One region of the Arthrobacter sp. KBS0702 genome, then DNA from elsewhere that is predicted to be linked to it. Evidence: riboswitches for the same ligand, from Rfam matches in the RefSeq annotation. Region 1 holds a riboswitch; each other region holds the start of a gene.
The links. Region 1 has a riboswitch for cyclic di-AMP ahead of FFF93_RS03385 (NlpC/P60 family protein). Riboswitches for the same ligand answer to the same signal wherever they lie in the genome.
Positions count from the first base shown of each region.

Region 1 (9,734 bases):
CGCCGCGACGGCCGGTGCGGCCGCCAAGGCCGCCGGCGCCAAAGCAGGATCCAAGCCGCGCTACGGCGTCCCCGTCTGGCGCACCGGCAAGCCCGACGCCTTCCTGGCCGCTGCGGTGGACGCCGCACGGACGGCCGTGGAGGGCATCGCTCCGGCGGAGCAGATCGGCCGGCATCTGGGTGCCAAGAGCGAAGGCGACCGTCTGGTCACGCACCTTTTCGAGTCCAAACTGCCCGGCTACGGTGGCTGGCAGTGGTACGCGGTGTTGACGCGCAACTCCCGCTCCAAGGTCATCACGGTGGACGAACTGGGCCTGCTGCCCTCCGAGGATTCCATCCTGGCCCCGGAGTGGGTTCCGTGGGCCGAACGGGTTCGCCCGGAAGACGCCCAGCAGGACGACGACGCCGCCCCCGCCGGTGGCGCCCCGACGGAACAGCCCGCCGCCGACGACGCCGTGGAGGCGCACTCAGCGCCCGACGACAACGCCAATACCGGGGCGGCGGAGGACGAGTCCACCGTCGAGGCCGACTAGCGATTTGGCTCCGTTCGGGGGAAGGCAGCGGAGGGTTCGGGCATGAGGTCCACCTTCAAATCGCTGCACATCCTGAACTACCGGATCTGGTTCATCGGCGCCCTGGTCTCCAACATCGGGACCTGGATGCAGCGCACCGCGCAGGACTGGCTGGTCTTTGACCACCTGAGCGCGCAGGACGCCGGAGCCATGGGCATCACAATGGCCCTGCAACTGGGACCGCAGCTGTTCCTCGCCCCCGTGGCCGGACTGGTCGCCGACCGCTTCAACCGCAAGCAACTGCTGGTCCTGACGCAGTCCGCCATGGCACTGCTGAGCGCGGCGCTCGGCGTCCTGGTGCTCTCCGGCGCCGCGCAGCTCTGGCACGTCTACATCTTTGCGCTCCTGCTGGGCGTCGTGTCCGCCCTCGACGCACCCGTGCGCCAGACGTTCGTCTCCGAGCTGGTACGCGACGACTACCTGCCCAACGCCGTCGCCCTCAACAGCGCCTCATTCAACGTGGCCCGGATGATCGGGCCCGCCGTCGCCGGCCTGCTCACCGTGGCCATCGGGCCCGGCTGGGTGTTCCTGGTCAACACCGTCACGTTCCTGGCCCTGCTCCTGAGCCTGGCCAAAATCCCGGTAGCCTCCTTGCGGCAGCTGCCCCGGGCGCCGGCCGGCAAGGGACGGATCCGCGAGGGCCTGCGCTACGTGCGCTTCCGGCCGGACATCGTGGTGGTGCTCGTGGCGGTCTTCATCGTGGGAACCCTGGGACTGAACTTCGTCCTCTTCATTGCGGCCATGGTCGGCACGGAGTTCGGCCTGGACGCCGGAGCCTTCGGCCTGATGAATTCGATCATGGCGATCGGTTCGGTTGCCGGCGCGCTGCTCTCGGCCGGCCGGGGACGGCCGCGGATGCGTGTGATTTTCGGGGCGGCCGGGGCCTTCGGCCTGACCTCCGGCCTCGCCGCGCTGGCCCCCGACTACTTCTGGTTCGGCGTCGCGCTGGTGCCGGTCGGCCTCTTCGCGATCACCATGATGACCAGCGCCAACGGCTACGTCCAGACCACCACCGATCCGGTGATGCGCGGCCGGGTGATGGCGCTGTACATGGCGATCTTCATGGGCGGCACCCCCATCGGGGCCCCCTTCGTGGGGTGGGTGGCGAACGTTGCCGGCGCACGCTGGTCCATGGGCGTCGCGGCGGCCGCGGGAGTTGCCGCGGCCCTGATCGGGATGGCCTGGATTGTGCGGGCAAAGCAGCTCCGGATCCGCTTCAACCGCCGTGCCCGCGGGCTGCGCTACTTCCGGGTCATCCCCGGCAGCCCGTCGACCGGTGCCGCCGGACGGGAGGCAACCTCCGGTGAGAACGCCGACGGCGCCGACCGGGGGGAAACCCCCGGCGACGCCGTCGGCCGCTGACTCGTCCCGCGGGGGGACACCGCCGCTACTGCTTGAGCTCGCCCACGACGAAGTCGATGCACTCAAGGAGCGCGGACACGTCGTCGGGCTCGATCGCCACGAAGGTGGCGATGCGCAGCTGGTTTCGGCCCAGCTTGCGGTACGGCTCGGTATCCACGATGCCATTGGCGCGCAGGACCTTGGCGACGGCCGAGGCATCAATGGAGTCATCGAAGTCGATCGTGGCGATCACGTTGGAGCGGTCCTCCGCCCGGGCCACGAAAGGCGTGGCATAGGAGGAGGCCTCGGCCCAGCGGTAGATGCGGCCGGCCGAGTCGGCGGTCCGTGCGGCGGCGAAGTCGAGGCCGCCGCTGGCGTTGAGCCACTGCACCTGCGCATCGAGGGTCACCAGGGTGGCCAGCGCCGGAGTGTTGTAGGTCTGGTTCAGCCGTGAATTGTCGATGGCGGTCTGCAGATCCAGGAAATCCGGGATCCAGCGGCCGCTGGCCTTGATCCGGGCGGCGCGCTCCAGCGCTGCCGGGGAAAACAGGCCCAGCCACAGTCCGCCGTCGGACGCGAAGTTCTTCTGCGGGGCGAAGTAGTACACATCCGCCTCGGCGACGTCGACATCCAGGCCGCCGGCCGCGGACGTGGCGTCGACCAGTACGAGCGAGCCCTCGTCCGCCCCCGGCACGCGCCGCACCGGCGCGGCAACGCCGGTGGAGGTCTCGTTCTGCGGCCAGGCGTAGGCGTCGACGCCGGCCTCGGCCCGGGCCTCGGGGCGGGTGCCGGGCTCGGAGGTGATGACCGAGGATTCGGCCAGGAACGGCGCCTTATTGGTGGCCGCGGCGAACTTCGAGCCGAACTCGCCGAAGGACAGGTGCTGTGCCTTGTTCTCTACGAGGCCGAAGCTGGCAATGTCCCAGAACGCCGTGGACCCGCCGACGCCGAGGATAACCTCGTAGCCTTCGGGGGCCCGGAAGAAGTCGCTGAGGCCGGTGCGCACCGAACCCACGAGGTTCTTGACCGGAGCCTGGCGGTGCGAGGTGCCCAGCAGCGTCGCCGACGCCGCGGACAGGGCCTGGATTTGCTCCGGCCTGACCTTCGACGGGCCGGCGCCAAACCGGCCGTCCTTGGGCAGGAGGTTCGCGGGGATGGTGATGCGGGTGTCGCTCACAGTGGCTCCAATTGTCGGCTGGGTGCGTGGCGTGGCCCGGGCGGATCGTGCGTGGGCTGCGGCCGGGGACCTGCCCTTATTCTGCCCGACGGTCCCGGGCAGGCGGGAAAAACGTCCGTCATAGTCCGGTCATTGAGACAGGCACGGTGGGGCGGCGCCGTCGGGGTCCGGGATTATCCGGAGTAATTCAAAATAGGCTAGGCTGTGCGGTGACGTACGGCGGATCTCGCCGGGGCGCATCCCGGACGCGGTACGGTGGGAATGACGCAAGGACGGCGCTCGAGGAGCTGAGCTGAATGACGGATCTGATTGATACCACCGAGATGTATCTTCGGACCATCCTGGAACTTGAAGAAGAGAACATCGTCGCCCTCCGCGCCCGCATCGCCGAACGGCTCCGCCATTCCGGCCCCACCGTTTCCCAGACTGTCGGCCGCATGGAGCGGGACGGCCTGGTCGTGGTTTCCGGCGACCGGCACCTGGAGCTGACCGAAGCGGGCCGCAAGCGCGCGATCGAGGTCATGCGCAAGCACCGGCTCGCTGAGCGGCTGCTCGCCGACGTGATCGGACTCGATTGGGCCTACGTTCACGAGGAAGCCTGCCGCTGGGAACACGTGATGAGTGAACGGGTTGAGCGGCGCATTTTTGAGATGCTGGACCACCCCACCGTGTCTCCCTACGGAAACCCGATCCCGGGACTGGCAGATCTTGGCGGGCTCCCCGAATCAGGCATCGCGGACGGGGTCGTCAACCTCCTCGACGCCATGGCCGGCTACGGCGCGGACTCCCGGATCACCGTGAGCCGCCTGGCCGAGCCCATCCAGGTGGAGCCGGAACTGCTGGTCCAGCTGGACGAAGGCGGAATCCGTCCCGGCGCAAGGGTGTCGCTGGAACGAGTGGGGGAGTACATCTCGGTCCGGGTCCCGGACATTGAAGGCGCCTTGGAACTGCCTCCCGAGGTTGCAGCCCACGTCTTTGTTACTCTCGGGTAGCTCGCGCGGGGCGGGCATGCCCGGGGCCGGCCAGGGGTTGTGCACAGGCGAGATAACGAAATTATTACTGCTTGCCTTAATCCCCTATAGTTGAGCACTGGCACTGATACTAAAGCGTTATCTGATCCGAAGCCGAGCTCTGCCAGCGGATCAGTAGGCGAGTCACCTTCTGGCAGAGGCGGGGGAACCACAAGCGGCTGTTGATTCAACAGCCTTGGGGTGAAGTCCGCTAGCGGCAAGCAAACTCTACGAGGGCCTCCCTGGATGTCCCTGTGTCTGGATGCTTGCATCGGCGGACCGGGTCTTTGATCTCTCTGACCCGAATCCGACAGCTAACTTCGCAGGCTATCCAGAGAGGAACCGTACTTGACCACCCAGACCGTCAGGGGCCGCCGTCGCGCGACCGGTCCCGCTCCGGAGCCGCGCCCGGCCGCCGCCGTCGTGACCGCCGAGCGCCCGCGTGACGCGCACCGCGATGAACGCCGCGGCCGGCGCAGCGCGTTCCGCCAGATGACAGACTTCGCCGCCGTCAGCGGCGTTGGGCAGAAGGCAGGCATCGCCCTGGCGGCCACTGGACTGGTCCTCACCATCAGCGTCCCGGCCACTGGCCCGGTCATGGCCAACGACGCCGCCAAGACCGGCTCTGTGTCGGCCGCGGCCCAGCCCGAGGTCAAGGCCTCAGCGGCCCAGATCGACTTCAACCGCACGGCTATCACCACCAAGGGCGACCCGGATGGCAAGCTCAAGCAGCTGCTCAGTGCCCAGTCGGCCAGCACGATTACCAGGGCAGCCTCGGCCGGTAGCCTGGGGGCACCGCTGGACGTGATGGTGACCGCCTCGCCGTTCGGTTACCGGATCAGTCCCATCACGGGGGCCGTGGGCGAATTCCACCGCGGCCAGGACTACGCCGCCCAGTGCGGCACCCCCGTGCACGCCGCGGCCAGCGGCACCGTAACCTTTACCGGTTGGCACCCCTACGGGGGCGGCAACCGCGTCGTGATCGACCATGGCAACGGCCTGGAGACCACGTACAACCACTTGTCGTCCTCAAACGTCCGCGTGGGCCAGCAGGTTTCCCGCGGCGATGTGGTGGCGATGAGCGGAACCACCGGCGCCTCCACCGGCTGCCACCTCCACTTCGAGGTGATGGTCAACGGAGAAGTCGTTGATCCGCTGGGCTGGCTTTAGACCGACCCGAGGGACCACTCGCATTTCTGTGACACGCCGTGATCTGAATGTGACATTGAGTCCTAACTGCTGTACCGTATGAAGCACGCCAACTTCACCGAAGTTGGCGCTCTTGAGTGGATTGCCTAACTCTGCCACCGCTCAAGGTCCGTTCGCATGACATCGTCTGGCAGGGGCGGGGGAACCAATTTTGGTCTTCGCAAGAAGACCTTGGGGTTAAGTCGCAAAGCTTCCCAGGAAGCGGCGCGGCCGGGTGACTCCCATCCGAATCCGACAGCTCACCTCGTAGGCATTGGGAGAGGCTACTTTCGTGTCTTCACGCCACAATGCTGCGCGTTCTCGCGCTGGCGAGGCTCACTTGAGCCCGCTGAACTCCATGCTCCGCGCGGCCCTTGCCGGCGCCCGGACTGGATCTCACAACGCAGTTCCCGCTTTTGGCGCGTCTTCGCAGTACACCCTTCGCTAAAGAAACCCGTTTCGGGGCGATCCGGCGTACCCCCAAGATGCCGGAGCGTCCTCAGTCCCGCCTGTAAAAGCGCGGACAAAAGGATCACGAAAGAGAGAACTGAATGACTACTCGTGCAACCATTGCACGCCACCGCGCGGAGGTCACCAAGACCAACTCGCTGGCTGTCATTGCTAAGGCCGTCGGCGACAACGCCGGTGGTATGGGTCGCCAGGCCGCGGTTATCGCTGCAGCCTCCGGCCTGGTACTGACCAGCGGTATCGCAGCCAACGCTGCCGAGACCAACGTTCAGCGCGAATCGACTTCTGCTTCCGCCATGGAAGTACAGTCCACCGCACCGGCCACGATCTCCGCGGCCTCCAGCATCGCCATCTCCTACGAGAAGCCTGCTGTCACCACCGCACCGGCCCCGGTCGAGGCACCCAAGCCGGTTGTCCAGGTCAAGGAAGCTGCTGCTTCCACCGGCACCGCCGTGACGGCTTCCCTGGCCACGAAGGCTCCGGCTGCTGTCAGCGGCATGGGCGCTTCGATCGCCGCAGCTGCCTACGCGCAGATCGGCGTCTCCCAGGACTGCACCATGCTGGCGACCAACGCACTTGCCGCAGTGGGCATCAACTACCACGGCTGGCCGGCAGGTTACCTGTCCCTGGGCCGCACCGTGAGCGCCGCTGAGGCTCAGCCGGGCGACCTCGCCTACTACCAGAACGGCGGCATGGGCATGGCCCACATCGCTGTTTACGTCGGCAACGGCATGGCCGTCCACGGCGGCTGGAACGGCGGAACCACCGCGCTCTACAGCGTCAACGTAGGCTCCGGCCCGGTCTTCATCCGCGTCGGCGGCTAGGACTGAATCCCGGCGCCCGCCGGAAGCATTGTGAAGGACCCCTGCCCCGCGGCAGGGGTCCTTTGCGTTGGCGGACCCGCCGCCGGGCCGTGCCGCGCGCGCCCGGGATAAGAAAAATTCGGTAATCCGGGCTCCCGGTGTTTACTCTTGTGGTGTCGATCCATAGCCCGACCATGCACAGGGCAGCCGGCCCTCGTGCCCCTGGCGGGTGCGGCCGTGAAGAGGTATGCGGATGCGCACTCTCGTTCTGAATGCTGGATATGAACCGCTGGCGGTAGTCACCTTCCGCCGGGCGCTGGTCCTTGTGCTGACGGGGAAGGCCAGCGTGGTGGCCGAAGGCGACGATCCCGTGGTGGGCCCGCAGGACATCCTCGGCCGCCCTTCGGTGATCCTGTTGAACAGGTACATCAGGCCCCGATACAACACCATGACGGCGGTCAGCCGCAGGGGAGTGCTCCGCCGGGACAACCACCGCTGCGCCTACTGTGGCAAAGCTGCCCACACCATCGACCACGTCCAGCCCAAGTCCCGGGGCGGCGCGGATTCGTGGGAGAACCTCGTCGCCGCCTGCCTGCGCTGCAACAACGCCAAGGGGGACCATACGCCCGCGGAAATGGGCTGGAAACTCGGCTTCGTCCCGGGGCCACCGAAAGGCACCATCTGGCAGATCAAGGAACTGGAGAAGCCGACGCCGGCGTGGGACCCGTTCCTGCTCCCCGAAAAGGCGCACTGAACGGCCCACGCTTGCACTCTGTGCCGGCCGCTGCGGCTAGGCTGGGCGGGTGGAATTCGACGTCGTGATCCTCGCCGGGGGCAGGTCCTCCCGGCTCGGCGGCGTGCCCAAGGCCCAGCTGGCGGTTGACGGCGCCACCTTGCTGGAACTCACCCTCGCGGCAGTCCGTGGTGCGCGCCGGGCCGTGGTGGTCGGCCCGCAGGTGGGCGGCCTCCCGCCGGAGGTGCTGGGCTGCCGCGAGGACCCCCCGTTCGCCGGACCTGCCGCCGCAATCGCTGCCGGGCTCGACGCCCTGGCCGGGACCGGGAACAGCCCCGCCGTTCTGACCTTGGTGCTCGCCTGCGACATGCCGCGGGTCGCCGCCGCCGTCGGCACCCTGCTGGCTGCAGGCGAGGAGGGCCGCACGGGAGTCCCGGCCGGCCGCGACGGGGTCATGGCAGTTTCGTCGGACGGGCGCACCCAGCCCCTCGTCGGGCTTTATCGCACAGCCGCGCTACAACACGCCGTCGACGACGCGGCCCGGCGGAACGCCCTCGAGGGGGCTTCCGTCTTCGCCCTGCTTGCTAGTCTTGAACTGCGGAAGGTTCCGGTTCCGCCGGGTTCCACCGATGACGTGGACACCTGGGATGACGCTTCCGCGCTGGGGGTTTCAGACCCCGGCTTAGGCCGGTCCGGGACGGAGCGGCCGAATTCGACTTTGGAGGCAAACAGTGAAAAGCCAGGATGAAACGCTGGAAGACTGGTGCCGCGCGCTGCTCCAGGCCCTGGAGCTCGACGACGTCGAAATCGACATCAACGAAGTGCTGGGACTGGCTGGCGTGGCGGCGCATTCCATCGTCCGCCCCGCCGCGCCGCTGACCACCTTCATCGCGGGCTTCGCCGCCGGCCTGGCCTCGGGTTCAGGCCAGGCCCCAGACAGTGTGTCGATGCAGGCCGCCATGGGCGTGGCACGGAAACTCGCGAAGGAATACGCCGCCGCCGAGGCTCCCGGGGCATGACGCCTGAGCCGCCCGACAGCAGCGCCGGCCCCGACGATCCCCCGCCCACGCGGCATGCCGCCGCCGACGCCGCCTCGGTCCCCGACGACCGAGCCTCCGGAGATTCCGCCGAGGCTCCCCACCGGCACCTTGCACACGGCTGGCAGGAGGCGCGGCAGCTGGCCTTCGACTGCGCCACCCCCATCCCGGCCGCACCGGTGCCGCTCCGGCATGCGCTGGGTCGGACCCTGGCCGAGGACCTGAGAGCCCTGCATGACATGCCGCACTACGCCTCCTCCGCGATGGACGGCTGGGCCGTCAACGGCAGCGGCCCCTGGATCCTCGCCGAGCCCGGGCAGCGGCTGGCCCCGCACCAGGCCAGCCCGATCGTCACCGGCGGACTGATCCCGGCGGGCGCGAAAGCCGTGCTCCGGAGTGAGAGCGGCGTCATCGCCCCGGACGAGGACGGGCTGCCGGTCCTGAAACTCGGCGGCGGGGCCAAGCCCGGGGAACCGCGCAACGGCGACCACATCCGCAACGCCGCGCAGGAAGCCGCCGCCGGTGAGGTGCTCATCAAGGCTGGCGCCGTCCTTAACCCCGCGCACCTGGCCCTGGCAGCCCTCGCCGGACACGACGAGCTGCCGGTCCTAGGCAAGCCCGTGGTCCGGCTCGTGCTCACCGGCTCCGAGGTCGTCAGCAGCGGCGTCCCCGAACCGGGCGAGGTGCGGGACACCTTCGGGCCGCAGCTGGCCGCCGTCGTTGAAATGCTCGGCGGGATCTTCGCCGGTGAGGTCAAGATCGGTGACGCCGACGCCGAGTGGCTCGCCGCCCTTGAAGACACCGACGCCCCGGCGGCGCAGGCCGGCCCGGCCGCCGGTGACGCCGCGGAACCGCTGCCGGCCGACGTCGTCATCACCACCGGCGGCACTGGCCGTTCTGGCACCGACCATCTCCGGCGAACGGTCGCGGAACTGGGCGGCCGGCTGCTGGTCGACGGGATCGCCATGCGCCCGGGCCACCCGGCGGTGCTGGCGGAACTGCCGGACGGGCGCTTCATCATCGGGCTCCCCGGAAATCCGCTCGCCGCCATGATGGCGCTGTCCACCCTCGGCGCCCCTCTGTTGGCCGCCCTGGGCCACGGAACGCCGCCTCCGGTGACCGAGGTGCCGTGCGGAACCATGATCGACCCCGACCCCGGCCGGACCCGGCTGATGCCGTTCCGCATGGTGTACGGGATGGCATCGCCGGCGCAGCACACCGGTCCGGGCATGATGCGCGGACTGGCCGCCGCCGACGGCGTCCTGGTGGTCCCGCCGCACGGCGTGCAGCTGGGCGAGCCGGTGCCGGCGTTTGCCCTGCCGTGGGGCGCGGCGCTGCCGGAACCTGCCCCGGCGAAGACGCCCGCCAAGCCGGCCACGAAGCGTGCCGCCCGGAAGCCGGCCGCG
Region 1 covers NZ_CP042172.1:710,389-720,122, forward strand. Annotated here, with positions in the region: gene FFF93_RS03360 (DUF3027 domain-containing protein) at 1-532, shown strand, start outside; gene FFF93_RS03365 (MFS transporter) at 575-1,933, shown strand; gene serC (phosphoserine transaminase) at 1,959-3,089, opposite strand; gene FFF93_RS03375 (metal-dependent transcriptional regulator) at 3,386-4,081, shown strand; cyclic di-AMP (ydaO/yuaA leader) riboswitch at 4,202-4,443, shown strand; gene FFF93_RS03380 (M23 family metallopeptidase) at 4,448-5,269, shown strand; cyclic di-AMP (ydaO/yuaA leader) riboswitch at 5,382-5,575, shown strand; gene FFF93_RS03385 (NlpC/P60 family protein) at 5,839-6,579, shown strand; gene FFF93_RS03390 (HNH endonuclease) at 6,812-7,312, shown strand; gene FFF93_RS03395 (molybdenum cofactor guanylyltransferase) at 7,362-8,039, shown strand; gene FFF93_RS17015 (DUF6457 domain-containing protein) at 8,023-8,310, shown strand; gene FFF93_RS03400 (molybdopterin molybdotransferase MoeA) at 8,307-9,734, shown strand, end outside.

Region 2 (9,734 bases), 180 kb from region 1:
GGAACCGATTCGCTGGTGCTGCTGCGCCGGAACGCGGCGGAACTGCTGGCCGGGGAGGACCAGGACAAACCTGCGCTGGGCCGGCTCGCGCTGCAGGCCGACCTGCCGGACCATCCGATCCTCGACCGCGGCCGGATCATCGGCCTGTGGCAGTACGACCCCGCCGAGGGGCGGATCGCAGCTTGGGTCTTTGGTGAGGCTACGCCCGCCGTGGACCGGAGGATCGCCGAGGTGGAGACCTGGATCAGGGAGGACCTGGGCGATTTCCGGGCCTTCAGCCTGGACTCGCCGGCGTCCCGGCAGAAACGGATCGACGCGTTGCGGGCGTCCACGACCGCCACCGCGGAGCGGTAGCTTAGGCACCGCGAACGGCGGCCTCAGGCGCCGCGGTGTGCCGCGAAGAAGTCCCGCAGCAGCGCCCCGCACTCCTGCTCCCGGACGCCGCCATACACCTCCACCCAATGGTTGAGCCGCCGTTCGCGGAGAATGTCGAACACGGAACCGGCGGCCCCGGCCTTCTCATCCCAGGCGCCGAAGACCACCCGCGGAATCCGGGCCAGCACCACGGCGCCGGCGCACATGGCGCATGGCTCCAGCGTCACCACCAGGGTGCAGTCCTCAAGCCGCCAGCCGTCGTCGTTCAGGCCTTCCAGCGCGCGGCGGGCGCGCAGCCGGGACGCTGCCTCCCGGATGGCCACCATTTCGGCGTGCGCGGTCGGGTCCCCGAGCGCCTCCCGCTCGTTGCGTCCCGCGCCGAGCACCGAACCGTCAGGTCCGATCACGACCGCGCCGATCGGCACGTCCGCGGTGGCCAGCGCCCGGCGTGCCTCGGTGAGGGCCAGACCCATCCATTCCGCATGCCGGGGCTCGGGGGTAGTCATGGGTCAATGGTAGTTTCGATCCTAAGCAGGCTGTGCACCTTCGCGGTGTACCGGAAAGTCGGGAGACGGCAGTGAGCACCAGGACTGAGAGCTGGCTGATGCGGCGCTGGGGCAAGTGGGTGGTGCCGTACGCCGCGCTGTGGATCACGATGCTGATCGGCGGCGTGGTGGTCGTGGCCCTGGCCCTGACCAGCGCGGAGGTCTATGACAACGTCGTGGACGACGCCGGCCTGGCCAACCTGGACAAGCCGATGCTCTCCTACATGGAGCAGCTGCGCAGTCCGGGCCTGGACTCCTTTGTTACCGGGTTCACGAACATCGGCGGCGGCATCGGCATGCCGATCCTAGGCAGCATCCTGACGGCGTTGCTGATCTGGGTCTCCCGAACCTGGCGGCCGCTGATCCTGATCGGAGGTGCCGCCGCGGTTTCGGTGACTGCCACGTCACTGGGCAAGAAGCTGATCGGCCGGACCCGGCCCGACCACGCCGACGCCGTGCCGCCCTACGAGAGCTCACCGTCGTTCCCCAGCGGCCACACACTGAACACCACGGTGGTGATCGGGCTGGTGGTCTACCTTGCCTGCCTGCAGGTCAAGCGCACGATCGCCCGGGTCGGCTTCATCACAGCCGGTGTGATCTTCATCTTCGCCATGGGCATGAGCCGGGTCTACCTCGGCCACCACTGGATGACCGATGTGATCTTCGGCTGGGTCATCGGGCTGGGCTGGGTGGGGATCGTGATCCTGGCGCACAGGCTCTTCCACGTGCTGCGGCGCCGGGAACACACCGGCCCCGCTCCGACGTTCGACAACGAGGCCCACCTGCGCGACGGGGCCCCCGGGAACAGCCGCAACGGCTGAACGGACGACGCCGATACCCCCGGCCCGGCGGGACGGTCCCCGGCGTCCGGGTGATAGTTTTGACCCATGCGCACTCTCGTTGTGGACCACCCGCTGGTCGCCCATAAGCTCACCGTTCTGCGGGACAAGAACACCCCGTCCCCGGTCTTCCGCCAGCTCACCGAGGAGCTCGTCACGCTCCTGGCCTACGAGGCAACCCGCGACGTCCGCACCGAACCCGTGACCATCGAGACTCCGGTCAGCACCACCATCGGCACGGCGTTCACCAAGCCCACCCCGCTTGTGGTCCCCATCCTGCGCGCCGGACTCGGCATGCTCGAAGGCATGACCAAGCTGGTCCCCACGGCCGAGGTCGGCTTCCTGGGCATGGCCCGCGACGAAGAGACCTTGGACATCATCACCTACGCCGAGCGCCTCCCCGAGGACCTGACGGACCGCCAGATCTTCGTCCTGGACCCCATGCTGGCGACAGGCGGCACCCTGCGCGAAGCCATCAAGTTCCTGTTCAAACGCGGCGCCTCGGACGTCACGTGCATCTGCCTGCTCGCCGCGCCGGAGGGCCTGGCCAAGCTGGAGGAAGAGCTTTCGGAAGCCAACGTGACGATCGTGCTGGCCTCGATCGACGAGAAGCTCAACGAGAAGTCCTACATCGTCCCCGGCCTGGGCGACGCCGGCGACCGCCTGTACGGCATCGCGGGCTAGGCGCCACCCCGGGGTTCCGGCGGCCGGCGTCCGGGACTAGCCTGTGCCCATGGACTGGAAACTCGAACTCGTATTTGTCCCGGTGTCCGATGTGGACCGCGCCAAGGATTTTTACGTCAACAAGGTGGGCTTCAACGCCGACTACGACGAACGGCCCACGGAAGGCATCCGGTTCGTCCAGCTGACACCGCCGGGTTCCGGGTGCTCGATTGCGATCGGCGAGGGCCTCAACGATGCCCCGCCCGGCACCGCCCCGGGCCTGCAGCTGGTGGTCAACGACATTGAGGCCGCCCACAAGCAGCTTAAGGACAACGGCGTGGACGTCAGCGACATCGACGTCCACGACTGGGGCCACTTCGTCCACTTCTCCGACCCTGACGGCAACAAGTGGGCGGTGCAATACATCCCGGGCCGTCCGAACGGCTAGCCGCCCGGGGCGGGCGAACCCGGGCGGCCGGACCGCCGGGTTTCCGGCGCACGTGAGGCCCCGGATTCAGTGAATCCAGGGCCTCACAATTCGCCGGGCAGGGGCCCGTGTGGCGGCTGTTTAGTACCAGTTGTTCGCGTAGTGGAAGTTCAGCGCGCCGCAGGGCGAGCCGTACCGGTCCTGCACGTACTTCAGGCCCCAGTTGATCTGGGTCCGGTAGTTGGTCCGGTAGTCCGCGCCGGCGCTTGCCATCTTCTCGGCCGGCAGGGCCTGGACCACGCCGTAGGCGCCGCTGCTGGGGTTCGTGGCGGTGGTCTTCCAGTCGGACTCCCTGGTCCACAGCTTCTGCAGGCACTGCATCTCGCTGGGAGCCCAGCCATGGACGGGCAACTGTGCGGCGGCATAGGCCTGCGCGCCGGCCGGATCGTCGACGGCGACCGGCTGCACCGGGGCGGGGGCGGCGGCTGGGGCGACCGGCGCAGGCGGTGCCGGCGGTGCCGGGGCTTCGGCGGGCTTGACTTCCGCCGCCTTGGCTTCGACGGTGCCGGTGGAGGGGGACGCGGGGGCGTTGCTGCCGACCTGTTCGAACTCCAACTTCTGCAGCGACGATTCCTTGGACGCGTCTGCCGTGTGGGCCGTCGTGCTGGAGGCCTGGCCCGCGGCGCCTGCGCCCAGCAGTACCGCGAGGGCAGTTGCCACGACGGCGGCGCGCTTGCCCTTGGAGCCCGCACGGGCGCCAACCCGGGACAGTGTCGTGCGCTTCGCCGGCTCGGCGCGGTGGCGCGCGATCGCGGCTTCGGATGCCTGTTTAGCGCCTTCTGGGCGCATGGGTACCTTGAAATCAGTCATGTTTGCCTCTCAACGCCTACGGAGTTAGCTGTCGGGTTCGGATGCAAAAATCCGGCCGCACGGAATCTCGACGTGGCGGCTTAACCCCAAGGGTGCATGGATGCAGATGCCCGGGAACTCTGGGTCCCCCGTCTCTGCCTAATCCATCGGAATCCGGGAAGCGGCAGAGTTTGGCGTCAATCCGGATATGCGGCCAGATCGATGGCCGCACCCTAAAAACGGTACCGGACTTTCCTTTGGATGTCACATTTAGGTAACGGAGGACTCGTTCAACCGCGTGGCGGCTTGCCTCTCCTAGGCCGCCGGAGCCGCCTCGGGGAGGCGGACGGCGAACTGCGTGCGGCCGGGCCTGGACGTGACGTAGACGGTGCCGCCATGGGCCTCGACAATCGCCTGCACAATCGACAGCCCCAGACCGCTGGTGCCTTCCGCCGTCGCCGCCGGAACAGGGGAGGTGGAGGTGGCGGGGGAGCCCGCGCGCGCCTGCGCCATGGCGGGCGGCGGTGCCTGGGATCCCGCCCGGGATGGCACTGCGGCCGGCGCCGCGGTTCCGACGGGGTTCCGGCGGGACGCGTCTGCCCGGGCAAAGCGGCGGAACACCCGGTCCACGAATTCGGGGGCAATTCCGGTGCCGTTGTCCGTCACCGTGACGATGGCGGTGCCGTCATTGGTGCGTTTCACCGCTGTAGTCACGGTCGTTCCCGGTTCGGTGTGCTTGCGGGCGTTGGAAAGCAGGTTCGCCAGCACCTGGTGCAACTGGGCAGCGTCGCCCCGCACCACTACGGGCTCCTCGGCGAGTTCCAGTTTCCAGAGGCGGTCCGGGGCCATGACCTTCTCGTCGCTGACCGTCTCGATTGCGAGCTGGGAGAGATCCACGTCGCTGAACTTCAGCGGCTGGCCCTCGTCGAGGCGGGCCAGCAGGAGCAGGTCCTCCACGAGGGTCGTCATCCGTTCCGACTGGCTCTGCACCCGGGCGAGGGATTTCTCGCCGTCCGGGGTGAAATGCTCTGTCATGCGCATCAGTTCCGTGTAGCCGCGGATGGCCGTCAGCGGGGTCCGCAGCTCATGCGAGGCGTCGGCAACGAACTGGCGCACCTTCATCTCGCTCTGCTGGCGCGACTCAAGCGCGCTGGAGACGTTATCCAGCATCTGGTTCAAGGCGTAGCCCACGCTGCCCACCTCGGTGCCGGGATTGGCGGCCGACGGCGGCACGCGCACCGCGAGGGCGACCTCGCCGGCGTCGAGCGGGAGGCGGGAGACTTTGGTGGCCACCTCTGAAAGGTGCTCCAGCGGTTTCATGGTCCGCCGGATCAGTGCCGTCCCGGCCAATCCGATCACGACCAGACCGCCGGCGGAGACCAGCACCATGGTCCACACCAGCGAGGCCAGGGTGTCTTGCTTCTCCTTCAGGGGCAGGCCCGTGACGATCACGTCGCCATACGGGGTCTGCGCGGCGACGAGACGGTAGGCGCCGCTGGACAGGGTCCGGTCAACTGCCGGTTCGTCGGGAGTGAGCGCGAGCAGGACGTCGGCGTCGTCGGCGGAGAGGGCTTTCCGGCTGGCATCCTCGGCCAGGAAGCCGGCACTGGTGACGTCGTCGTTGTGGATCCGGGCGTTGAGGGTGCCCACGGCCTGGCCGCGCGCTTCAAGCGGGTCCCGGCGCCCGTCCCCGCTGCCGGGCCGGCCGAACTCCCGCGCCCGCTCGGAGGCCTGGTCCAGCTGGGAGTCCAGTTGCTTCGTCAGGAAGAGATTCATCGAGGCGTAGCTGACCAGGCCGACGGCGCCGCAGATCGCGACGAGCAGAGCCATGGCGAGCAGGACCAGGCGCGTGCGCAGGTGCCAGGTTGAGGGGCTGCGCCAGTCCCGGCCGGGGGCGGAGGGGTCACGCTCGGGGGCTGCCACGGACTAGTCCGCCGGTTTCAGGACGTACCCGGCCCCGCGCACGGTATGGATCATCGGCGGGTGGACCGCGTCGACCTTCTTGCGGAGGTAGGAGATGTAGAGCTCCACGATGTTGGCCTGGCCGCCGAAATCGTAGTCCCAGACGCGGTCCAGGATCTGCGCCTTGCTGACCACGCGTTTCGGGTTTTCCATCAGGTAGCGCAGCAGCTCGAACTGGGTCGCGGTGAGGTGGAGTTCTTCGCCGGCACGGGTCACTTCCCGGGTGTCCACGTTGAGGACGAGGTCCCCAACCACAAGCTCGGCGGTGTCCATGGCCGCGACGCCGGAGCGCTGGACCAGCCGGTGCAGCCGCAACAGGACCTCTTCCATGCTGAACGGCTTGGTCACGTAGTCGTCGCCGCCCGCTGCCAGGCCGGTGATCCGGTCCTGGATGGCGTCCTTGGCGGTCAGGAACAAGGCGGGAACCTCCGGCGCGAAGGCCCGGATCCGGCCCAGCAATTCGACGCCGTCGAAGCCGGGGAGCATAACGTCCAGAACCAGCACGTCCGGCCGGAACTCCTTGGCGACTTTCAGCGCTGCCGGGCCGTCCGCCGCCACCGCCACGGACCAGCCGGCCATCCGCAGCCCCATGCTCATGAGTTCCGAGAGGCTCGGTTCGTCGTCCACCACCAAAGCGCGGATGGGAGACCCGTCCGGGTGCGTAAGGGTGGGCAGGTTGTTGGTCATGGAGTGCGAGGTGGCCATGGGACAACTCTCCAATCCGGCAGTAGGGGATGGCTTTGGGGATCCTGTGCGCCAGCTGTGAATCACAGCTTAGCGAGCTGGATCAACTCGCCGGCCGGGTTCTGCGGGTGTCCGCCCGCTGGGACGGCGGCGGCGGCGGACTCCGGGCCCCGTGATTTTGCCGCGCGGGCTTACCGTGAACGATTTCCGGCCGACGGAGGGGCTCGGCGAACAATATTCGACAACTTCCCTTGGCTGACCACTCGGGGGACAAAAACGAAGCATGCTTCGTTGACTGGCCAGAATTGTGACTTGCGCTACAATCGCCCTTTTTGTCTCACAATGCGGACTTTGAGGTCCATTGTTACTTGCTAGTTCTCATTGTTACGTTGCACACTTCAAATGTGAACAAGAACTCAACAGCACCTGCAGCCGCAGCTTCCTGGATCAGCGCACCAGCTGGTACCGAGATGCGTTGTTGTCGAATGCACGCCTAACTTCTACACCCCAGAACGTTTCTAGGCATTCGCCCCCAGCCCAGCGTCGGGCGCCCCTCCCCAGTTCTCATTGCGGGGATCTAGCATTCGAGCCGCGATGACGGCCATTCACATTGAGGTAAGCATTCCATGTCAGTTGCATCCGGATACGTCCACATCTCCGTCCGTAACGCCAACAAGGCCGGCCAGGCATCCGGCCTCCGCCAGGGCTTTGGCGGCCGTCCGAGTTACGGCCCCGCGGGAGGCGGCAGCAGCTTCCCCGCCCCCGGTTACGCCGCCCAGGGCTTCAACCCCAACTCCTACGGCCAGTTGCGCGCCGTCCCCGCCGCCGAGTCCTCGCCGGCCACCGCGCCGACTCCGGTGATCGCCCCGGGCAACGGCAGCCCGGTCCGCCCCGTGCCCAACGACAACGTGGCCCGCGGCTTTGTGCTCTACATGGGCATCGATGAGGAAACCGCGGCCGCCGCCGGCACCTCCATTGCCAAGCTGGCCCAGGAAATCCGTGCCTACGCCCAGTCGCTCGTCGCCGGAGCCGAAAGCTACGCCGCCGTCGCCGTCGCCCCGGCGTCTGCCCCGGGTTCCGCGCTCGACGTCGTCCGGTCAACCTTCGGCGACCCGACCGCCGGCGCCCGCCAGCGGGCCGACAACGCGCGGCTGCAGCAGCCGCAGGACCCCCGTCCGTCCGGTGTGCTGATCGACCTCGCGCGCCGTGAAGTGGCGCTCGACGGCGAGTCCCTGAACCTGACGTTCAAGGAATTCGAGCTCCTCAACTACCTCGTCGAGAACGGCACGCGCACCGTGGGCCGCGACGAACTGCTCGAGGGCCTGTGGCGCAATGCCGAAGAGGTTCCCAATGAGCGCACCATCGACGTCCACATCCGCCGGCTGCGCTCCAAGCTCGGCCGCCTCGCCAACACCGTGCGGACCGTGCGCGGCCAGGGCTACCGGTTCTACGAGCACCCCGAGGTCGTTGTCTGGGCCGCTCCGGAGTACTCCATCTAGCCTTAGCTTTCCGCAAAGCGCCTGTCCCTTGTTTGGGGGCGGGCGCTTTCGCTTTCGCGGCAAGATCCCTCGGCGCCTGCGCTCGTTCCTCGCGCAACAACGGCGCTCTCGGGATGTGCCGCTGCGCTGTAGCGCCCCTGCCGCCGGAACGCTACTACGCGGGGCTCCGCGGCTGAGGCGGCGAGGCCGGATTTTGGGGCCGCGGCGTGGCGGGCACCGCGAAGCGGGCACGGCCCCAAATCCGGCGAAGCCGCCGCTGGTGAGGCGGCGGCTTTTGGACTCTGTTGCGTTTGGGGGCTTCGGCGTAGTCTCGGTCCCGTCGAGCCGACTATTGGGAGGAAACATGTCTGTTGCACGTATTACTACCCTGAGCTCCAACTCCAAAACCTCGTTTGATGCCGCCATCAAGGAGGGCGTCGAGCGGGCCAACAAGACCCTGCGCAACGTCACCGGGGCCTGGGTGAAGGAGCAGAAGGTCGAAATCAGCGACGGCGCCGTCGTGGCCTGGCACGTGGTGCTTGAGGTGACCTTCGTCCTGGACGACTGAGGCACCCTCGTGATGCGCGCCCGTGGCGAAACCAGCCGCACTAGGATTGAGCCATGAGCGCGCATCACATCAAACGGCTGGTGCTCATGCGGCACGCCAAGGCGGACTGGCCGGGCGGCGTCGCCGACCATGAACGGCCGCTCGAAGAGCGAGGACACCGCGAGGCGCCGCTGGCGGGGAAATGGCTCCTTAAACACGGCGTGGTTCCCGACTTCATCCTGTGCTCCAGCGCCCTGCGGACCAGGCAGACCTGCACCTGGGTGTGCAGTGAACTGGGAGACAAAGCCCCGACGCCGAAACTCGAGGACGGCCTCTACGGAGCCTCCGCCCTGCGCATGCTCGCGGTCATCAACCATGTCCCGGACACGGTCACGACACTGATGGTGATCTCCCATATGCCCGGCGTGCAGGATCTTGCCATGCACCTGGCCTCCCGGGACTCCAACCATGACGCCTACATGGACGCAGCCACGCGTTACCCCACCAGCGGCCTGACCGTCTTCGAGACGGAGAAGTCGTGGGCCGAGCTCGACGGCCAGGACGCCCGGCTGACGCACTTCAAGGTGCCGCGGGCGAAGTAGCAGGCCAGCGCGGCGCCGGATTGATGGTCAGCACGCTGATTGTGTTGTTTACTGATGCTGTTATTGCTTTTACTGCCGGTGTTTTCTTAGTGACCGAGGGAAAAGGTGGATCACCGTGGATTCAGGACAGCTCGTAGGGATCATCGTCGGCATCGTGGTGGTACTCGCGATCGTCGCAGTGGCAATCTACTTCGGCCGCAAGCGCAAGACTGACGCGGACCGGAACCGGGCCGCTGAAATGCGCGAGAGGGCGGAAGCCGACCAACTGGCCGCCCGCGAGCACGAGGCGAAGGCGGCGCGGGCGGAAGCCGACGCGAAGGCCGCCGAAGTCGAGGCCGAACGTCTCCGCATGCAGGCGCGCGGCACGCAGCAGGAGGCGGAAACCGTCCGCGCCGGCGCCGAGGAGCAGCTCCGCCGGGCCGACGACGTCGACCCGGACGTCGTCACGACCGAACGCAGCGACGCGCCCCACCAGGACACCCAGCACCAGGGCACCCAGCACCAGGAGGAACTGCGCCGGGACCGGGGCGACCGCGAGCGTCCGGCAGAAGCGGGGGATGCCGCCGGGTTCCGCGAGGACACGGCAGCGGAGCGGCGCGACACCGAGGGCCCGCACGGCGAACGGCCGCGCAATCTCTGACGCGCCGGAACGGCGGAGGCCGCTCGCGCAATGACCCCTCGTCATTCCGGGCTGGCCCTGCTGGTCGCCATCCTGTGGGGCATCAACTTCGTTGCCATTGACCTTGGCCTGCACCCCGGGGGC
Region 2 covers NZ_CP042172.1:529,595-539,328, forward strand. Annotated here, with positions in the region: gene FFF93_RS02515 (DNA glycosylase AlkZ-like family protein) at 1-354, shown strand, start outside; gene FFF93_RS02520 (nucleoside deaminase) at 378-881, opposite strand; gene FFF93_RS02525 (phosphatase PAP2 family protein) at 980-1,741, shown strand; gene upp (uracil phosphoribosyltransferase) at 1,808-2,443, shown strand; gene FFF93_RS02535 (glyoxalase superfamily protein) at 2,493-2,870, shown strand; gene FFF93_RS02540 (hypothetical protein) at 2,991-3,719, opposite strand; cyclic di-AMP (ydaO/yuaA leader) riboswitch at 3,719-3,905, opposite strand; gene FFF93_RS02545 (ATP-binding protein) at 4,014-5,621, opposite strand; gene FFF93_RS02550 (response regulator transcription factor) at 5,625-6,365, opposite strand; gene FFF93_RS02555 (winged helix-turn-helix domain-containing protein) at 6,971-7,843, shown strand; gene FFF93_RS02560 (dodecin family protein) at 8,187-8,390, shown strand; gene FFF93_RS02565 (histidine phosphatase family protein) at 8,444-8,971, shown strand; gene FFF93_RS16880 (hypothetical protein) at 9,087-9,611, shown strand; partial or broken gene FFF93_RS02575 (EamA family transporter) at 9,642-9,734, shown strand, end outside.
Region 2: another riboswitch for cyclic di-AMP. It lies ahead of FFF93_RS02540 (hypothetical protein); the one in region 1 lies ahead of FFF93_RS03385 (NlpC/P60 family protein).

Region 3 (9,734 bases), 1.3 Mb from region 1:
GCCGTCGGTGATCAGGAAGGAAAGGTGCTCCGGGGTGTGGCCGGGGGTGTGCAGGGCTTTGACCGTGATGTTGCCCAGCGTGATGACGTCGTTGTCGTTCAGGCGCTCGGCGTCGAAACCGTACTGCCAGTCCGTTCCGCCCTCGCCGGAGACATAGGCGGTCGCGCCGGTCGCGGCGGCCAGTTCGCGGGTGCCGGAGAGGAAATCAGCGTGGATGTGGGTCTCGGTGACGGCCACGATCTTCATGCCATTGGCGGCGGCGAGGTTCTCGTAGACGGCGATGTCGCGCCGGGGATCAACGACCAGCGCTTCACCCTTGGCCTGGCAGCCGATGAAATAGCTGGCCTGGGCGAGGTCTTCGTCATAGATGCGCTCGATAAGCATTCAGGGTGCTCCTTCTTGAGGTAGACGGGGAAGGGATTCCTTCCTCCTCTGACTTCAATAATAATACCCCTGGGGGTATCACGCAAGCGGCTTGGGGCTGGCGTGGGCGGCGAACGCGGGGCCTAGCCGCCCACCCTGGCCATCACCTTGTTGATGGTGGCCGCGAGACCGTCCGCGGCCTGCTGGACGGCGCTGTCGGACAGTGTCTTGGTTTCGGTTTCGACGCACAGGTTTCCTTTGCGGGCGCCGACCAAAACGTGCCGGATGCCGGTCCCGTCGGGCAGCATGTACACCACGGCGTAGCCGGTTTGCCCGCTGGTATCGACGGTGGGGTGCTTGAGGGGCGACCACGTCCGGGGTGCGCCGCCCGGCACCTGCTCCTGAACCGAGGTGCAACTGCCGAGGTCTGCAGCCCGGCGGTCAAAGGCAGATGCGTCCGGAGGCGGTGTGGTCAGGCTGATGAGCCGCAGGCTGATCTGGTCCAGTGCCTGGCCCGTGCCGGGGATCTCGGCCACCACGGTCGCGGCTCCGCCGAATGAGGCGAGGTACGCGGCGTCGTCATACGTGCAGCTTTGTGCTGAAGGGCCGGGTGGGACTGCCGGCGCGGTGGGAGCGTAGCGGCCCTCCAGCACCTGGGCCGGGCTTCCGCTGGGTCCGGTAATGCCTTGCAGCAGCCGGGCCAGCTGCTCGGGAGTCTGATGTTGGGGTGCCGGCCGGGATGCTGTGGGGCCCGGTGTCTGTGACGCCGACGGCGGGCTGGGCTTCGGGCTCGATGGCGCGCCGGCCGTCGGGCTGGCCGGCGGCGGGGAAGCCGCGGGGGAGTCGGCGGCATACTCCGCGACCAGTTTTTGGGCCAATTGGACCAGGGGCGACAGCGCGGACGTGAGTTCGTCGGCGGAGGCACTGGGCGGTGCCTGACGGCTCAGCCCGAACGACACCGTTCCCTTGAGGACCTGAAGGGAAACGGTGCGTGCGGCCGGGGGAGTCCCCGGGGTTGATTGGGGGCTCGAAACCGTGGCGTAGGCCCGTTCCCCGAGTTCCGGCACGCTCCGCAGCCGGACAGTGGTCGGCGGCGCGTCCGGCGAGAGCTGTCGGAAGTCTGCGCAGGCGACGGCTTGTTCTTCGGCATAGGCGAAATCCGCGGCGACCACGGCGTCCCGTGGCGCGCTCCTGGCCAGGACGAAGGCCACAGTCTCGCGTGACCACGCACCGGTGAGGGTCAGGACGCCTGCCGCGAAATTCATGTCGAGGTCGGCGCGGCTTGTCGGTGCGCTGCGTGGCCGGAAGACCCCGCATTCGCCGGGCTGGGCGGCGGCCCGGTTCGCGGGTTCCGGCCGCCCCTGAAGACGCGACCTCAGGTCCGCGGTTTTCGACACCCTCCCGGTGCCCTGTTGGGCGCCGTTGATCGCCCGGTCCACGAGGGCCATCAGTTCCTCGTCCGACAGGACTCTCTCAGCCGCCGACGCCGAAGCGTCGGCCGCGGGGGTGGACGCGGCGGGGGTGCTGCTGGCAGGAGGGGACGGCGATCCCGGCGTGCAACCGGTCAGCGCCAGCACGGCAGCGGCGCACGCCAGTGACCAGCGTTGCCTCGGCGAGGAACTTCTGGGGTTTTGGGTTGCTGCAGCACCTGGGCGCACGACTGGACTCCCTGCCGTCGAAAGATGTGCTGCGCCCAGCCTCCGCCCCGTGCTTCTGCGGCACCAGAGGATTTGGACCCCTGCCCACCGCGTCGCGGCCACATCCAACCGCTAGGAGCGCTGCCGGGCCGCTCGAGTCCTACTGGTAGACGCGGACCCAGTCGACCTGCATCTGTGACGGGCTGGTGGCGGTGCCGTCGGGGAACCAGTCCAGCTGCATCGTCTGGTGCATTCCGACCGTGGGCTGGTGCGCCGGGTTCTTGTCGGTGAACGTTTGCACGCCGTCGATGTAGCCGGTGATGCCGGCCGGAGTCCACTCCACCGCGTAGTTGTGCCACTGCGTCGTGTCGACTGGCGTGGCCGCCGTCGCCTGGAAGTCCCCGCCGCTGCAGGCGTAGTGCAGGAAGAACTTCATGGCAGCCGTGTTTGAGGTGCCTTCGGCGTAATCCACCTCGGCACAGTTGGGCGAAGTGTTGTTGTTCGGCCACAGCAGCAGCACCGGGTGGTATTCGGGGTCACGGGCGTTGGTCCTCATACGGGTTTCCCAGCGGCCGTACTTTTGCTGGCCGAACTTTGCCGACATCCCGCCGGTGGTTCCTGCCGCATCTCCGGTGACCGTGGCGACACCGTTGGCCACCGACCAGGCCTGGGGGCTGCGGACGCCCTTGCCTGCATGGCCGGTGCCGTTGAAGACGCCCCACTTCGTGGCGTCCGGAGCACCGGTGTAGGAGAACTCGTCGCCGGCCAGTACTGGACCCCACCCGAAGGCGGCGGCGGCCTGGGCTCCGTTGCCCGCGGGTGCCGCCGGGGCCGGGGGGACCGCGGGTGACGCCGGCGCCGCGGGTGCTGCCGCCGGCGCCGTGGGGGCAGTGTTGGGGCCGGGAGGTGCGGCTGCGGGCGGAGCGGCCGGCGCTGCGGTGGCGGTGGTCGCGGCGGGAGCGGGCGCGGAAGACGTGGCCGGCGTCGACGCCGGGGCGGCTGCCCGGGAGGACGACGTCGGGCTGGCAGCCGTGCTCGGCCCGGTGGGACCGGTTGTGGACGCGGCACTGCATCCGGTCAGCGATAAGGCACCGAGGGTAACGGTGATGGCAATTTTCTTGAACAAGTGACCCCTCCGGGATATTGAATTGGCGCAAGCGATCGGCGCGATCGACCCGGTGGGGAAAGTCTTGCAACCTCTTTCAGCCCCGCCGGGCGGACAGGGTGAGCAGGCGCCAGCCGGCGCGGCGGTGCCCGGCAAAAGCGGGCATCCGGGGCCCTGCATTCGGGCCTGGCCCTCGGGCCAGCCGCCAACGTTACTCGATCGTGACCTTTGTTTGCAAAACGCCGTCCGTAACCGCGGCGCGTGCGGGCCGGAAATTAAAGTGCCGCCAGCTGCATCCGGGGCAGGGGCGCGGCCGGTAGTAAGGGTGTAAGCGAAAACGCCCGCATTCGGGCCTCAATGAGGAGCTCCACATGCACACGAAATCACTCTCAGCAGCTGCCGGCGCGCTGACGCTGCTGGCCGGACTGACCTTCGCTGCCCCCGCGCAGGCAAATGCGAAGCACCACGACCACGACACCGCGAAACTCTCGGTGCTCCACGGCGTCCCGGGACTCACCGTGGACGTCTGGGTGGACGGAAAGCTGACGCTGGACAACTTCACGCCGGGAAGCCTGGCCGGTCCGCTGGACATCCGCGAGGGAGAGCACAAGATCGCCATCACGGGCGCGGATGCCACGAGCGCCGACAACCCCGTGATCGGACCCGTTGAAGTTGACCTGAAAGAAGGCCGGGACTACACAGCCGTTGCGCACCTGACGGCGGACGGAAAGCCCACGGCCACCCTCTTCAAGAACGACACCTCGGCAAGCCCCGATGGCAAGGGCAAACTGACGGTCCGGCACGTAGCCGCAGCCCCCGCCGTCGACGTCCTTGCCGGTGGGAAAGCCGTGATCAGGGGCCTCGAGAACCCGCACGAGAAGAAGCTCACACTCAAGGCGGGCACCATCTCAGCCTCGGTGGCGGCGGCGGGCAGCACAGAGGCCCTGATTGGCCCCGCGGACGTGAAGGTCAGCAAGGGCAAGAACACGATCGTCTATGCGTGGGGCAGCCTGTCCGACAACAATCTTGGCGTTGCCGTGCAGGTGGTGAAGTCGTCAAGGCACGACGACTAAGGGTTCCAGCATGGTGCTGACTGAGCGCCAACCGGGTGGCGGGACCGCTGCGATCGCGGCCCCGCCAGCCGCTTGTTCCGGCCCGGCTCCATTGCAGGGTGGGCGGTCCGGGGGAATAATGGCGTTCCACGGGTCTCATTCCCGCTCTAAGGAGCACCTGATGGAGGCTGCCGATCGTGAATGGAACGTTGCCATTGACCACGCCTTCGCCGCGGGCGAGGAACGGGCGCTCGCTGAGGCATATCGCAGACTGGGGCCCCTCATTCACACGCTGGCGCTGAGAGCGCTGCGCGAGCATGGCGCCGCCGACGACGTCACCCAGGAGGTCTTCATTCGCGCCTGGAAATCGCGGACCAGCTATCGCCCCGAGGCATCACGTCTGCCCGCCTGGCTGATCGGGATCACCCGCAACGCCATCTCCGATGCTTTGTCCGCCCGGTCCCGCCGGCGGGACGTTGAACGTGCCGCCCTGCGCCTGGTCAACGACCCGCAGCCCGGCGCCGACCGGCCGAACGCCGACGCACTGGCGGACCGCTTCACGCTGGAAGACGAGCTCGAGCGACTGGGACACCCGCAAACTGCCATCATGCGGTTGGCATTCTTCGAAGACCTGACCCACGACCAGATCTCGTCCCGGCTCAACCTTCCACTCGGCACGGTCAAGAGTCATATCCGCCGCAGTCTCGCCCGGTTGCGGTCACGGCTGGAGGTGGAACATGGATCATCTTGACGACGATCTCCTTGACTTGCTGGCGCTCGGCGAACGGCCGGCTACCGAGTCGGAAGCTCGCCACCTGGCCGGCTGCGCCGCATGCTCCTCGACGCTTGAGGCGCTGCAACATACCGTGTTCGTCGCTACCGTCAATCCCGAGCACGTCGAACTGGAAGCGCCCGCCAGCCACAACTGGGCCGCCATTCATGCGGCCCTGGGGCTCTCCCCGTCCCTGGCCGGCGACCCACTCGGCGGTCCTGCCCCCGGTCCTGCGGCCGAGGGCGCCGGGCCCGCAGACCCCGCTGCGCCTGGCGGGGATATCCTGGCTGACCCCGGATCCCGGCCGAGCGCCCGGCGGCAACGAGGCGGCCGCCAAGGTGGCGGTAGCTTCCCGCAACGGGGACCATGGCTCCTCGGTGCCGCCGCCGGAATCCTGCTTGGCGCTGCCGGGGCCTGGACAGCCCTGACCATCCTCGGCCCCGGTGCGCCGCCGGTGGCCGCACCCAGCCCGTCCCGGCCCACCGCTGTCGTCATCGCCCAGACTGCACTCGCTCCGCTGGCCGGACACTCGGCCAGTGGAAGCGCCCGGGTGGAGGATCTTCCCGACGGCTCCCGGCAGCTGGTCATCAGCCTTCCGGAGGAGAAACTTACGGGCTTCCGCGAGGTCTGGGTGGGATCCGCCGACCTGTCCAAAATGGTCAGCCTGGGGGTCTTGGGCCAGGGGACCCGGTCCTTCGTCCTGCCGGGGAGACTGAACCTGGCGGACTACCCGGTGTTGGATATCTCCAATGAGCCCTACGACGGGAATCCGGCCCATTCTGCCGAGAGCATCGCACGCGGAAAGTTCGCCGCGCAGGGGTGATCTCCCGGCAGCGGCCCCGGCTGCGACAGAATGGGACCATGAGCGAGGCCGGTGACTTCATTGACGCGGCGCTGCAGCGGGAGAGTTCCTGGCAGCGGGCCGAGGAGGCGCAGGCCCGCTTCGGTCCGGAACTCGGGTCCTATGGTGCATCAGTCGGTGCCGTCCGGGGCGCGGTCCGGGATGCGCTCCGACGCTACCGGCACCTCGGCCGCGACGGGATCACGGCGCTGAGCTCGGAATTGTGGGCGGTGCCCGTCTTCGAACGCCGTCTCGCCGCCGTTGTCCTGCTGCAGTCCCGCCTCGCTGAATTGGACAACTCGGACCTGACCCGGATCGAGGGCTTCCTGCGCACCGCGCGCCTTCGCGAGCTGGCAGATCCGCTGGCCGTCGACGTCGTCGGGCCGCTCATCGCCGGCCTTGACGGCCTCAGCCGGAGCCGGGCGGAGGCCGTCCTGGAACGGTGGCTGCAGGACCCAGACCCTTGGCTGCGCCGCTCAGCCCTGCTGGCGCCGCTGCGCGGACTCCGTGCCGGGGGCGGCGACTGGGAGGGCTTTGCGCGGCAAGCCAAGGGAACACTGGCCCACGGTCCTGGCACTGCGGCGGACACCGCCGTCGGGACCCAGGACGGCGGTGGTGGCCTGGTCCGCGAAGCGGTGCACCGGGTGCTTGCGGACGTGGGCAAGAATCGCCCGGGGCTGCGGCTGTAGCCGAGCGGGCCTAAGTGCCCTCGTGCACCGACTCGGCCCGGCGCCACACTGAGGCCGTGAAGACATTCCAGGGGAACCGCCGGGCCTTGACGTTCAGTGCCGCCGCCGCGGCGGCAGCGCTCGTGCTGGCCGCGTGCGCGGGCGGGCCGGGGACGGGCCCGCCGACCGTCGGCGTCCCTTCGACCGGTAGCAGCACCGCGGCCGCAGGCTCAACGGAAGCGTCCCAGGCGGCAGGCACCGGGACTGCAGGCTCCGGCACCGCAGGGTCCGGCGCCGGCCCGGAGAGCACCCCGGCAATGAATCCGACGACGGGCGGCGGCCAGGACTATTCGGACGCCCAGCTCCAGTCGCTGCTGCAAGGCGTGAAGCTCCAAGGTGCCGGGGAACTGCGCGTCGACGATCCCCGGGCGCTCGCCTCCGGGGCAAGGGGCGATTACCAGGACATCTCTGATCCAAAGCGTGGCATCCGTCCGGGCCAGTGCGAGCTATTCGAGAGTTACCTCATGTTTAACGCTGCCAATGGCACCCTGGCCAGCGGACTGCTGGTTCCTTCCACCCCGGAGGACCAGAACGCGATGAAAATGACCGGGACCTATCGTTCCGTGAGCGCCGTTCATCCCGCGTCTGCTGGGGGACCCTCCGAATTCCGGCAGCGGCTCGAAGCCTACAGCGCCTGCGGCACCGTCCGGGAGGTCTCGCTGCTGGGGGCCAAACCCCAGATGGACATCGCCCGGCTGCCCGGCCAGGTTTCAGCGGCTCAATCCTTCGCGGTATCCCAACTCACGTCCGGACCGGTACGGGTCGGTGCAATCTACGTGGGCGGGACAAAGGCCGGCGTTGACGTCATTTGCCGCCAGAGCGTCAACGGCAATGCTGCGGACACGCTCGACTTCGACGCCGCGGCCCGGCAGGGCGCGGACGTGGTCAACCAGGTCCTCGGCAGGCTTCCCTAAGGCTCCGTCCGGCGCTCCACCACGGCGTACGCCTTGCCATCGAGGAACTGCCAGTCGGTCACCACCATAAATCCGAGTGCATCCACCCGATCATTCAGCACGTGGACGTCGAATCCGCCGTCGCGCGGTTCGGCGTCCCACGTCGCCACGTGGATTTCCCCGCCCTCGAGAACCAATAGCTCCGTGTTGACGTCGAAGTCTTCCTGCGGCTGATCGCTTAGCTGGCAGATGGCGACACAGTGCCTGGTCATATCGGGGCCCTCCGTTTGAGGAATGCTGGCTGACCTCATCCTATGCGTTGCGGCTGCCGGCACCCTAGGCAAAATTCCGCGCCCGGACACCCTGTCGTTACCTGAATGTGACATTACCGCCGGGTACCGTTACCGTGGATGGGTGCCTGTTTGTTTCCGATACGGGCGCTTCCGGGCCGATTGCCTAACTCTGCCGCGGCCCGGGATCCGAATGCAACCTTCTGGCAGAGACGGGGAAACCACTTTTGACTTGCCTTTCCGGCAGGTCTTGGGGTGAAGCCGCATAGCCCGCTCTGGCGGGTCCGCGGCCGGGTGTCTCCCATCCGAATCCGACAGCTCACCTCGCAGGCATTGGGAGAGGCTACAAACATGACTTCAAGCACTACTGCTGCGCGCCATCGTTCCGACGCCCCTGCCGGACGGACCTCGGCATTTTCGGTTAAGCCAGGCACAGTGGGCCGCCAGGCCGCAGTTATTATGGCCGCCTCCGGCCTCGTCCTGACGAGCGGCATGGCTGCCAACGCGGCCGCCGCACCCGCAGAACGCGACACCGCCCCCGCATCCTCCGTCGACGTCGCGAGCAAGGTCTCCGCACCGGTGACTGCTGATTCCGCCGTGCAGATCAGCTTCGACCGCCCGGCGGTGGCAACCACGCCGGCACCGGTGATCGAGCAGCCCAAGCCCGTCGCTGCGCCGGTCGCGCCCGCTGCGCCCGCCGCGCCCGCCGTCGCTCAGGCGCCGGCCGCGCCGAAGATCACCGTCCAGGCAGCCGTTGCCCCGGCCCCGGCGGCCGGCGGAATCAACGCCGCGATGCTCTCGGCCGCCTATAGCCAGATCGGCATCACCCAGGACTGCACTGCCATGGTCGAGAAGGCCCTTGGCGCTGCCGGCATCCCGGTTGGTGACCTGGGTCCCCAGCAGTTCATGAACTACGGCAAGGTTGTGGCCGACCCGCAGCCCGGCGACATGATCGTCCAGTCCGGCCACGTCGCCATCTACGCCGGCAACGGCCAGGCGATCAGCGGCGGCATGAACGGATCCAACCAGACGATCTCGCACCCGCTGTCCTGGCTCACGGCCACCGGCGGCGTGACCTTCGTCCGCGCCGGGGCGTAGTCACCTCGTAAGCACTGCTCCCGAAGGCCGGTGGCCGGTTGTCCCCACGACAGCCGGCCACCGGCCTTCGCGTGTACGGTGCGGCTCAGCTGGTGTAGCGGAGCCGGAGCACACCGTTGCCGAACGTCCTCGTTTCGGCGAGTGTGAGCGCGGTCCGGCTGTCCGAGGGCTTGAAGAGCGGTGTGCCGCGCCCCAGCAGCACCGGATGGATGTAGATCCAGTATTCGTCGATGAGTCCGAGCCGGCGGAAGCTGTCTGCCAGTTGGGCGCCGCCCAAGGCCAGGTCGCCGCCTGCCTGCGCCTTTAGTTCCAGCACCTCCTCGACGACGACCTCGCGCGCCACTGTTGTGTTCCAATCGGCGCGCTCCAGGGTTTTGGAGTAGACGATCTTGGGCATCTCCCGCCAGATCCCCGCGAACTCGGCCTCGGCCGGCGTGCTGGAGGGGTCCCGGTCCGCTGTCGGCCAGTAGGCGGCCATCAGCTCATAGGTGATGCGGCCGTCGAGGAAGGCACCCATGGTGCGGAGCTCCTCGTTGAAGTGGCCGTGGAGTTCGTCGTCCACCAGGTGCCAGTCAATGTCCCGGTTGGGGCCTTCCATATACCCGTCCAGGGAGACCTGCAGGGCAAGGATGATCTTCCGCATGGGCCGAGCCTACGCGCGGAATGCCCGGTGGGGGAAACGGTTCGGAGGAAGGGTAGTTTCCGCAGCCCAATCGGCAACATGGCGCCGGTTTGGTCCGCGGACGCGACTGCTCCGAACGTATTCGACGGTTTCGGCAGTATCTTGCCGAAACGCCACAAATCCGGCACCATAGGGGGAACGTTCCGCCCGAACCGGCAATATAATGCCGGGCAACGACGGCGGACCCGTCTGGAGGGGGAGTGCAGTGGGCGATGTGGCAGAGATTGCCGAAGGGATCCGCCGGAACCGCAAGGAGGCCGGCCTGACGCAGGA
Region 3 covers NZ_CP042172.1:2,018,969-2,028,702, reverse strand. Annotated here, with positions in the region: gene FFF93_RS09315 (rhodanese-like domain-containing protein) at 1-384, opposite strand, end outside; gene FFF93_RS09310 (hypothetical protein) at 507-1,940, opposite strand; gene FFF93_RS09305 (glycoside hydrolase family 16 protein) at 2,161-3,126, opposite strand; gene FFF93_RS09300 (DUF4397 domain-containing protein) at 3,477-4,178, shown strand; gene FFF93_RS09295 (RNA polymerase sigma factor) at 4,339-4,908, shown strand; gene FFF93_RS09290 (anti-sigma factor) at 4,895-5,752, shown strand; gene FFF93_RS09285 (DNA alkylation repair protein) at 5,791-6,459, shown strand; gene FFF93_RS09280 (hypothetical protein) at 6,516-7,412, shown strand; gene FFF93_RS09275 (hypothetical protein) at 7,409-7,663, opposite strand; cyclic di-AMP (ydaO/yuaA leader) riboswitch at 7,835-8,028, shown strand; gene FFF93_RS09270 (NlpC/P60 family protein) at 8,033-8,779, shown strand; gene FFF93_RS09265 (dihydrofolate reductase family protein) at 8,865-9,422, opposite strand; gene FFF93_RS09260 (helix-turn-helix transcriptional regulator) at 9,676-9,734, shown strand, end outside.
Region 3: another riboswitch for cyclic di-AMP. It lies ahead of FFF93_RS09270 (NlpC/P60 family protein); the one in region 1 lies ahead of FFF93_RS03385 (NlpC/P60 family protein).